DNA from 2 places in the Azospirillum thiophilum genome. Region 1 is predicted to be linked to the other one. Evidence: predicted binding sites of a transcription regulator. Region 1 holds the regulator's gene; the other holds the start of a gene.
What was found. The regulator PhoB, encoded in region 1, activates phosphate uptake and scavenging genes when phosphate is short. The targets are predictions, from matches to a motif close to TNTCATAAAACTGTCA.
Positions count from the first base shown of each region.

Region 2: a site for PhoB is predicted at 1,585-1,600, ahead of AL072_RS24660 (DUF47 domain-containing protein). Genes of this name have one in related genera too.

Region 1 covers NZ_CP012401.1:974,567-979,355, reverse strand. Annotated here, with positions in the region: gene pstC (phosphate ABC transporter permease subunit PstC) at 1-534, shown strand, start outside; gene pstA (phosphate ABC transporter permease PstA) at 527-1,840, shown strand; gene pstB (phosphate ABC transporter ATP-binding protein PstB) at 1,918-2,664, shown strand; gene phoB (phosphate regulon transcriptional regulator PhoB) at 2,756-3,460, shown strand; gene AL072_RS04410 (SAM hydrolase/SAM-dependent halogenase family protein) at 3,634-4,362, shown strand; gene AL072_RS04405 (Bax inhibitor-1/YccA family protein) at 4,474-4,789, opposite strand, start outside.
Region 2 covers NZ_CP012404.1:404,994-409,782, forward strand. Annotated here, with positions in the region: gene AL072_RS24645 (hypothetical protein) at 1-186, opposite strand, end outside; gene AL072_RS24650 (hypothetical protein) at 281-529, opposite strand; gene AL072_RS24655 (hypothetical protein) at 879-1,382, opposite strand; gene AL072_RS24660 (DUF47 domain-containing protein) at 1,688-2,332, shown strand; gene AL072_RS24665 (inorganic phosphate transporter) at 2,343-3,356, shown strand; gene AL072_RS24670 (hypothetical protein) at 3,546-3,860, shown strand; gene AL072_RS24675 (response regulator) at 3,930-4,789, opposite strand, start outside.

The DNA of each region.
Region 1 (4,789 bases):
TACGGCTTCTTCGCGGCGCTGACCATGGCGCCCTTCGTTCGCTCGGTCGGCGAGGCGCTCGGGCTGGACGTCAGCTCGGAATCGGCGCTGGCCGCCGGGATCGTCATGGGGGTGATGATCATCCCCTTCGTCAGCTCGCTGTCGGACGATGTCATCAATGCGGTGCCGCAGAGCCTGCGCGACGGCTCCTACGGCCTGGGCGCCACCAAGTCGGAGACGATCAAGCAGGTGGTGCTGCCGGCGGCGCTGCCCGGCATCGTCGCCGCGGTGATGCTGGCGATCAGCCGCGCCATCGGCGAGACGATGATCGTCACCATGGCGTCCGGCCTGACCGCCAACCTGACCGCCAACCCGCTGCAGGCGGTGACCACCGTCACCACGCAGATCGCCACGCTGCTGGTCGGCGACCAGGAGTTCGACAGCCCGAAGACGCTGTCGGCCTTCGGCCTCGGCCTCGTGCTGTTCCTTGTCACGCTCTGCCTCAACATGGTCGCCCTGCGGGTGGTCCGGACCTATCGGGAAAAATATGACTGACCTTCTCGAACAGGACATCTCGGCCGCCCCGCCCTCCCCCGCCCCGGCCGCCACCTCGAAGTCCCGCCACAGGAGCGAGGCCTTCGCCCGCCGGCTGCGCGCCCGCCATGCCGCCGAGCGCCGGTTCCGGCTGGCCGGGGCCGCCGCGGTGGCGCTGGCGGCGCTGGTGCTGGTGCTGCTGCTGGGATCGATCGTCGCCCGCGGCGGCAGCGCCTTCTGGGAGACGCGGATCCGGCTGGAGGTGACGCTGGACCCGGCGGAGGTCGCCGACCGCAACTACACCGTCCTGCTGCGCCGGGCGCTCCATGCCCAGTTCCCGCAGGTGACCGACCGCGCCGGCCGCCGCGTGCTGAACGAGCTGCTGTCGTCCGGCGCGCCCTACGAGCTGGAGGCGATGGTCGCCGGGGACGCGTCGATCATCGGCACGACGCGGACCGTCTGGGTGCGTGCCGACGACGAGATCGACCAGCTGGTGAAGGGCCGCTATCGCCGCGACCTTCCGGAGAGCGAACGTGGTCTGAGCGACGCCAAGATCGCGGCAGCCGACACCCTGATGGCCGGCGGCGCGCTGGCGCAGGGCTTCAACACCACCCTGTTCACCGCCGGCGACAGCCGCGAGCCCGAACAGGCCGGCATCGGCGGCGCCATCGTCGGCTCGCTGCTGACCTTGCTGGTGACCATGGCGCTGTCGGTGCCGGTCGGCGTCTCCGCCGCGGTCTATCTGGAGGAGTTCGCGCCGAAGAACCGCTGGACCGACCTGATCGAGGTCAACATCAACAACCTCGCCGCGGTGCCGTCGATCATCTTCGGCCTGCTCGGGCTGGCGGTGTTCCTCGGCTTCTTCGGCATGCCGCGCTCGGCCCCGCTGGTCGGCGGCCTGGTGATGGCGCTGATGACGCTGCCGGTGATCATCATCGCGTCGCGCGTCGCGCTGAAGTCGGTGCCGCCCTCGGTCCGCGAGGCGGCGCTGGGCATCGGCGCCTCGCCGCTGCAGACGGTGCTGCACCATGTGCTGCCGCTGGCGATGCCCGGCATCCTGACCGGCACCATCATCGGCATGGCCCGCGCGCTGGGCGAAACGGCGCCCCTGCTGATGATCGGCATGGTCGCCTTCATCGTCGACGTGCCGCATGGCCTGACCGACAGCGCCACGGTGCTGCCGGTGCAGATCTACATGTGGGCCGACAGCCCCGAACGTGCCTTTACCGAGCGCACCTCGGCGGCGATCCTGATCCTGCTCGGCGTCCTGATCCTGCTGAACGGGGCGGCCGTCGTCCTGCGCAAGCTTTTCGAAAGGCGGTGGTGAGCGTCATGAGCATCCAGACCCAACTGAAGCTGCGGCCCCGCACCGACCGGCGCAGCGGCGGCGCCATCGCCAGCAAGATGACGGCAACCGGGGTGAAGGTGTTCTACGGCGCCAAGCAGGCGTTGAAGGGCATCGACCTCGACATCCAGGAGAACCGGGTGCTGTCGCTGATCGGCCCGTCCGGCTGCGGCAAGTCGACCTTCCTGCGCTGCCTGAACCGGATGAACGACACCGTCGAGGGCTGCCGGGTCGAGGGGCGGATCGCGCTGGACGGCGAGGACGTCTATGGCAAGGCCGTCGACGCGGTGCAGCTGCGCGCCCGCGTCGGCATGGTGTTCCAGAAGCCCAACCCCTTCCCGAAATCGATCTACGACAACATCGCCTATGGTCCGCGCATCCACGGCCTTGCGTCCGGCCGCGACGAGCTGGACGAGGTGGTGCAGACCTCGCTGAAGCGCGCCGGCCTGTGGGGCGAGGTGAAGGACCGCCTGCGCGAACCGGGCACCAGCCTGTCGGGCGGCCAGCAGCAGCGGCTGTGCATCGCCCGCGCCGTCGCCGTCAGCCCCGAGGTGATCCTGATGGACGAGCCCTGTTCGGCGCTCGACCCCATCGCGACCGCCCATATCGAGGAGCTGATCGACGAGCTGCGGGCCAACTACACCATCGTCATCGTCACCCACAACATGCAGCAGGCCGCCCGCGTGTCGCAGCGCACCGCCTTCTTCCATCTCGGCGAGATGGTGGAGTGCGACGACACCGAGGAGATCTTCACCAACCCGCGCGACGAGCGCACCCAGGGCTACATCACCGGCCGCTATGGCTGACCCTTGCCGACGCCTCCGCCCCCTCCCTCCCTGTTGAAAAGGCTGTGCCATGCCGGTTAACGTCGAGACGCGCGCTGTGAACGGAGCCTCCATGAACGCGGCCCTCAAGCCGCTCGTCCTGATCGTCGAGGACGAGGCCGATATCCTGACGCTGCTGAAGTACAACCTGGAAAAGGAAGGCTTCCGCGTCGCCACCGCCAGCGACGGCGAGGAGGCCCTGCTGGCCGCCGGCGAACAGACGCCGCACATCGTGCTGCTGGACTGGATGCTGCCGCTGATGAGCGGGCTGGAGGTCTGCCGCCAGCTGCGCCGCAACGCCAAGACCCGCGACATCCCGATCATCATGCTGACCGCCCGCGGCGAGGAGGGCGACCGGGTGCGCGGCCTGAATTCCGGCGCCGACGACTACATCACCAAGCCCTTCTCGCCGACCGAGCTGGTGGCCCGCATGCGTGCGGTGCTGCGCCGCGCCTCCCCCGGCATGACCGACGAGGTGCTGACCTTCGCCGACGTGACCATGGATCTGGCTGCCCACCGGGTTCGCCGGAACAGCCGCGACGTACACCTGGGCCCGACCGAATTCCGCCTGCTGCGCCATTTCATGCAGCATCCCGGCCGGGTGTTCTCACGCGAGCAGCTGCTCGATCTGGTGTGGGGCCACGACGTGTATGTCGAGCCGCGTACGGTCGACGTACACATCCGCCGCCTGCGCAAGGCGATGAACGAAGAGGACGAGCTGGACCTGATCCGCACCGTACGTTCGGCGGGGTATGCGCTGGATACGAAGTCGATGTGAGGGGTTCTGCATCGATTTCCCCCTTCCCATCCCTCCCCCGCTGTCGCGGGAGAGGGGGCAGGATCCTTGTCGGGATGAGGGTATGCAAAGGAGTGGCGGAGTTCCCTCTCCCGCGATCGGACGGACCTTCGGTCCGCCGAGAGCGGGGGAGGGTTAGGGAGGGGGCAACGCTGATGATCCTGCTCTTCACCGACTTCGGCCTCTCCGGCCCCTACACCGGCCAGATGAAAGCGGTGCTGGCGCAGAACGCGCCCGGCGTCCCCGTGATCGACCTGTTCGCCGACGCCCCCGCCTTCGACCCGCAGCTGTCCGCCTACCTGCTTGCCGCCTACGCTCCGGCCTTCCCTGCCGGAAGCGTCTTCCTCTGCGTCGTCGATCCCGGTGTCGGAACCGACCGGCGGCCGGTGATGGTGGAGGCCGACGGGCGCTGGTTCGTCGGGCCGGACAACGGGCTGTTCGCCTTGGTCGCCCGCCGCGCAGCGTCGCTGAACACCTGGACCATCGACTGGATCCCGGATCGGCTGTCCGCCAGCTTCCACGGCCGCGACCTGTTCGCCCCCGTCGCTGCCGCGCTGGCGACCGGCCGTCCGGTGGAACGCAGCCCGCTGCCGGGTGCCGCCATCGACCGGCCCGGCTGGCCGGACGAGCTCGCGCGCATCGTCTATGTCGACGTGTACGGCAATGCCATGACCGGGATGCGGGCCGGCGCCCTGGCCGCCGATGCGGTGCTGACCGTCCCCGGAACCCGCATCGCCCGCGCCCGCACTTTCGGGGCGGTCGGGGCGGGAGAGGCGCTGTGGTACGAAAACTCGAACGGGCTGGCCGAGATCGCGGTCAATTGCGGGCGTGCCGACCGGGTGCTCGGACTCGAGGTCGGCGATGACGTGACGGTCGACTCGTGAAACCGGCGTCCTGAAAACGAAACCGCCCGGAAGCGGTGGCTTCCGGGCGGCGGCTTGTCCGATAATCCTGGTCCGAAGGCAACGCCGGACCCCGAGCGACGGTCCTCGGGGTTAGTCGTTGTTGCGCTGGCCCAGGAACTGCAGCAGGAACTGGAACAGGTTGATGAAGTCCAGGTACAGCGTCAGGGCGCCCATCAGGGCGAGCTTGCCGGTGCTCTCGTGATCGTAGCCCTCGGCGTAGCTTTCCTTGATCGACTGGGTGTCGTAGGCGGTCAGGCCGGTGAAGATCAGCACGCCGATGGCCGAGATCGCGAAATGCAGGGCCGGCGACTGGAAGAAGATGTTCGCCAGGCCGGCGATGACCAGGCCGATGATGCCCATCATCAGGAACGAGCCCATCTTCGACAGGTCGGCCTTCGTGGTGTAA
Region 2 (4,789 bases), on a different replicon from region 1:
CAGGACATGGCCCTGGCGGTCCTGGCCGCGGAAGCGGGCCTCGGTCGCCATGCCCGCATTGCGGACGGCGGCGGACAGGTCGGACACGGCCTTCCAGACGCGGGCACGGTGTTCGGCTGCACTGGCGCATCCGGTCGCATCCGCGACGGCCAGCGTTACGGTAAAGGAATGAAGCTCGATCGCCATGGTGGCACCACGGAACAGGGATTGGCGGGATTTGAAGAACCCGGATCGTTCCGGCCATCGGCCGGATACGGGGCCGGCCCTGGGATCGAGAAACTCAGTCGTAACGGGGAAGCTTCGACAGGACGATGTCGCTGATGAGACCACGCAGCTGGCTGACCGGGAGCTGTTCGACCGGGATGCGCACGGCGCGGGCATAGGTCTCGCAAACGTGCCAGGCATGGTCGGGTTCGACCAGGATGTGCCGGGCGAGATCGTGTTCGTCGGCGTTCGCCCGACCGGGGAGCGCCTTTTCACAGGCCAGAGCGGTATTCACCATGTCGCTGGCCAGACTGTGCAGATTCATGGATGGCACCTTCCCATGTTCGGGAATTGGTTGGGGACACTGACAGATTAGACCTTCGGACCGGCCGCTACAACGGTGCCTATGACGTTCGTCTGTGACAAATGGGCATTCGTGTCAAGACGGGCGTTCCGGCAGTTCCGCCGCATGGTGGCCCTTCGACCCGCGGCGCCCCTGGAGAAGGGGCGTGACGCGGGTGGCCTCTGCGGGCGTAAACATAGGGTGGACCGGTTTATTCCGCCTGTGACCGTTTCGCGGGGCAGACGCGGCAAATTCCTGCCGGCTCACGCGGCAATCCCCTCTTGCGCCGGATGCGGTTTTGCACATCGCGAGGGGGTTGGGCAGGGCCGGCTCAGATCCGGATCAGCCCGTCCTGCTTCGACGGAGCCGGAGCCGGAGCCGGTGCGGCGGGGGGCGTGGCCGGCGCCGGGGTCAGCTGCCAGTTGTCCAGCGCGCGCCTCAGCGCGTCGAGGCCGGCGCCGGCGGTGGTCTTCGCCTCGTCGGCGGCGCGGGTGATGGCGGCGCAGAGTGCGGCGCGGCGTTCGGGGTCGTCGCGGCTTTCCTCCAGCGCGCGGCCGACGTCGTCGGTGGTGCCGCTGCCGTTGGCATCGGGCTGTGCCGTCTTGGGGTCGATGCCCAGCAGCGGCAGCAGATACTCCCGGCCCTTCTCGCGGGCGAGCGCTACCGCCCTGTCGCCGAACAGCTCCGCGGTCGCCAGACCGGCGTCCCAGGTGCCGAGCGCGGCCGAGACGGTGGGGCTGCAGCGTCCGGCGGCGGCATCGCCGGCCGGCTGGGCGTGCAGCGGCGCCGCTGCCAGCAGGGGGGCCAGCAAGAGGGCCGGCAGCAGAGCCGGCAAGACAAGGCGGCGTAGCGGAAGGGGCGGGCACGTCATTGCGGGGGGAACCTGCGGTCGGGTGGGGCCGATAGGCGGATATCTGCCTGGGATCTGGGGTGGCGCGGCCTTCCTTTCCATGGCGGAGCGCCCAGGGGCGGACCCGCCCCGCCGGCGGCGGGAAACGCGGCATCAGGCAACGACCTGTGGCGATTTTGTTACCAGATGACTGTTTCATGGCATTTACATGACATGCCGCCGCTGCACTGCCCGGCGAAGCGTGCTAAGAGCAGCCGAAATTTCGTACAGTCCACGCGAGACACCGTCCCATGCTGCTGCGCGCATTCCGTTCGCTGATGCCGAAGGAGGAACGCTTCGTCGACCAGTTCGTCGAGCAGGCCCGCCACATCGCCGCAGCCGCCATCGCATTGGAAGCGGTGATGGAGTCCGCGCCGGACGAGCGTCCGCAGAAGGTCGCGGCGCTGAAACGGGTGGAGAAGGATGCCGACCGCATCGCCAAGGATGCCGGGCGCGACCTGCACCGCGCCTTCATCACCCCATTCGACCGCTCGGACATCCTGTCGCTGATCAACGCGCTGGACGATGCCATCGACCTGATGGACGAGGTGCCGCGCCATGCCGGCCTCTATGGCGTCGAAGCCTTCGACGAGCCGATGCGGCGTTTCGTCGCGCTGATCCGCCAGCAGGCGGACGTTCTGGTGGAGTTGATGCCGCTCCTGGGTGCCATCGCCCGCAATGCGGAGCGGATCGACCATCTCTGCGGCCGGCTGTCCGACCTGGAGGACGAGGCCGACGACGTGCTGCGCGACGCGCTGAAGGCGCTGATCGCGGAGAAGCCGGACATGATCGCCTTCCTCGGCCGGCGCGAGCTGTACGAGATGCTGGAGGCGGTGACCGACCGGTGCGACGACGTCGGCGACCTGGTCGCGGGCATCACGCTCGACCAGGTGTGAGGCGGCGGTAATGGAGGCCCTGCAACTCGGTCTGCCGGCGATCATCGTCATCGTCTTCGTGGCGCTCGCCTTCGACTTCATCAACGGACTGCACGACGCGGCGAACTCCATCGCCACCGTGGTGTCGACCCGCGTGCTGTCCCCCAAGCTGGCCGTCCTGTGGGCGGCCTTCTTCAATTTCATCGCCTTCCTGTTCTTCGGCCTGCATGTCGCCACCACGGTCGGCACCGGGCTGGTCGATCCGCTGGTGATGGACCCGGCGGTGATCCTGGCGGCGCTGATCGGCGCCATCGGCTGGAACCTGATCACCTGGTGGCTGGGGCTGCCCTCCTCCTCGTCCCATGCGCTGGTCGGCGGCATCGCCGGGGCCGGCATCGCCAAGGCGGGGGTCGGCGCCATCATCGCCAGCGGCTTCACCAAGACCGCGGTGGCCATCGTGCTGTCGCCCGGCATCGGCCTGCTGCTGGCCCTGCTGCTGATGCTGGTGGTGTCCTGGCTGCTGCGCCGCGCCCCGCCCTTCGCGGTCGACCGGCAGTTCCGCCATCTCCAGCTGGTCTCGGCGGCGCTCTACAGCCTGGGCCACGGCGGCAACGACGCGCAGAAGACGATGGGCATCATCGCCGTTCTGCTGTTCAGCCAGGGCATGCTGGGCGACAGCTTCCACGTTCCCTTCTGGGTCATCATCGCCTGCCAGGCGGCAATGGGGCTGGGCACCATGATGGGCGGCTGGCGCATCGTCCGCACCATGGGCTCGCGCATCACCGACCTGAAGCCCTATCAGGGCTTCTGCGCCGAGACCGCCGGCGCCATCACCCTGTTCGGGGCGACCTGGCTCGGCATTCCGGTGTCGACCACCCACACCATCACCGGCGCCATCGTCGGCGTCGGCTCCGCCCGCCGCACCTCGGCGGTGCGCTGGGGGCTGGCCGGCCGAATCGTCTGGGCCTGGGTGCTGACGATTCCCGCCTCCGGCATCGTCGCCTGGCTCTCCTATTTCCTGGTGTCTGGCATCCTGCGTCCGTAAGCGGTCGCCTGCCGGGGCGGCGAATCGGGAAGCGAATCGGGGGCGGGCAAGGGAAGGGCCCGGGGGAACACGGTGCGAACACGGGGCGAACGGAAAACCCGCCGTCCCCGACCCGCCGGATGTCATCGCGGCCTTGACCCGCAAGGGCGGGAACGGCAGGATCGATCTTGTGGAGACAGGATACCGGTCATGCCGCATATAGAACGCACCGACCAAGGTGAGCAGTATGTGCTTCCCGGCACCGAACGCCGGACGGTTCCCGGCTTGCCCTATGCGGCGGAAGCCGACGGCCAACTGACCCTGCATTTCTATGCGCCGCCCGAGAAGGCCGAACGCCGCGCCCGTGCGGCTGCGGCGCGCGGGCTGACCGCCGTCCCGGCGATGGAACCGGCGACCGCGCCGGCATCGGCTCCAGTCGGGTCGACGCCGGCCATGACCGACGGCCTGCACGGCCTGTTCGGCCGGCGGCTCGCCCATTTCCCGCAGGTGTTCGAACAGCCCTGACGGCTTTCCCGCCGGCTTTCCGCCTTCCCCGAGGCGGGGGCGGGAAGTACTCCAAGGCGGCGGTCTCTCTCAGGCCGTGCCGGTCCGGTTCCGGTTGGCGGCCAGCCGGCGGGCGATCTGGCTCAACAGGATTTCCCGGTCATAGGGCTTGCCGATGTGCCCGTCCATGCCGGCTTCGCGGCATTGGCGCTGCTCCTCGTCGGACGAGCCGGCGGTCAGCGCCAGGATCGGCAGGTCGCCGCGCGGCGGCGGCAGCGCGCGGATCGTCCGGCTGGCCTCCAGCCCGTCGACGCCCGGCATCATCACGTCCATCAGCACCATGTCGTAGTCGCCGGTCCGCACCGCCTCCACCGCCGCCGCACCGTCGGCAACCAGGTCGACGTCATAGCCGCTGTCGCGGAACAGGGCGGCGAGCAACTCGCGATTGATCGCCAGATCCTCGGCGATCAGCAGGCGCGCCGCCCGGGCCGGTCGCGGCGCGGAAGGGGCCGGAATGGAGGCAGGGCCGGCGACTGGATTGGCCGCTGGATTGGCGGTCTTGGGGGCGGGGCGCTGGCCGGCGATGCGGGACAGCTGCAGGCGCAGTTCCTCGATGGCGAAGGGCTTGGCGATCATCCCCACGTCGGGGCCGAGGGCGGCCGGGTTGCCGACGGCGTGGGCGGCGAAGCCCGACGCCAGCAGAACCGGCAGGCCGGGGCGCATGCGCGCGGCCTGCCGCGCCAGTTCGGTGCCGTCCATGCCCGGCGGCATGACGACGTCGCTCAGCATCAGGTCCAGCGCCTCGGGCCCGTCCAGCACCACCAGCGCCTCGTTGGCGTTGGCGGCCACGATTACCCGATGCCCCCAGCCGCGCAGCAGCCCGGCAACGATGTCGCGCACCGTCGGGTCATCGTCGACCAGCAGGATGGAGAGCGGCACCGGGGCCAAGC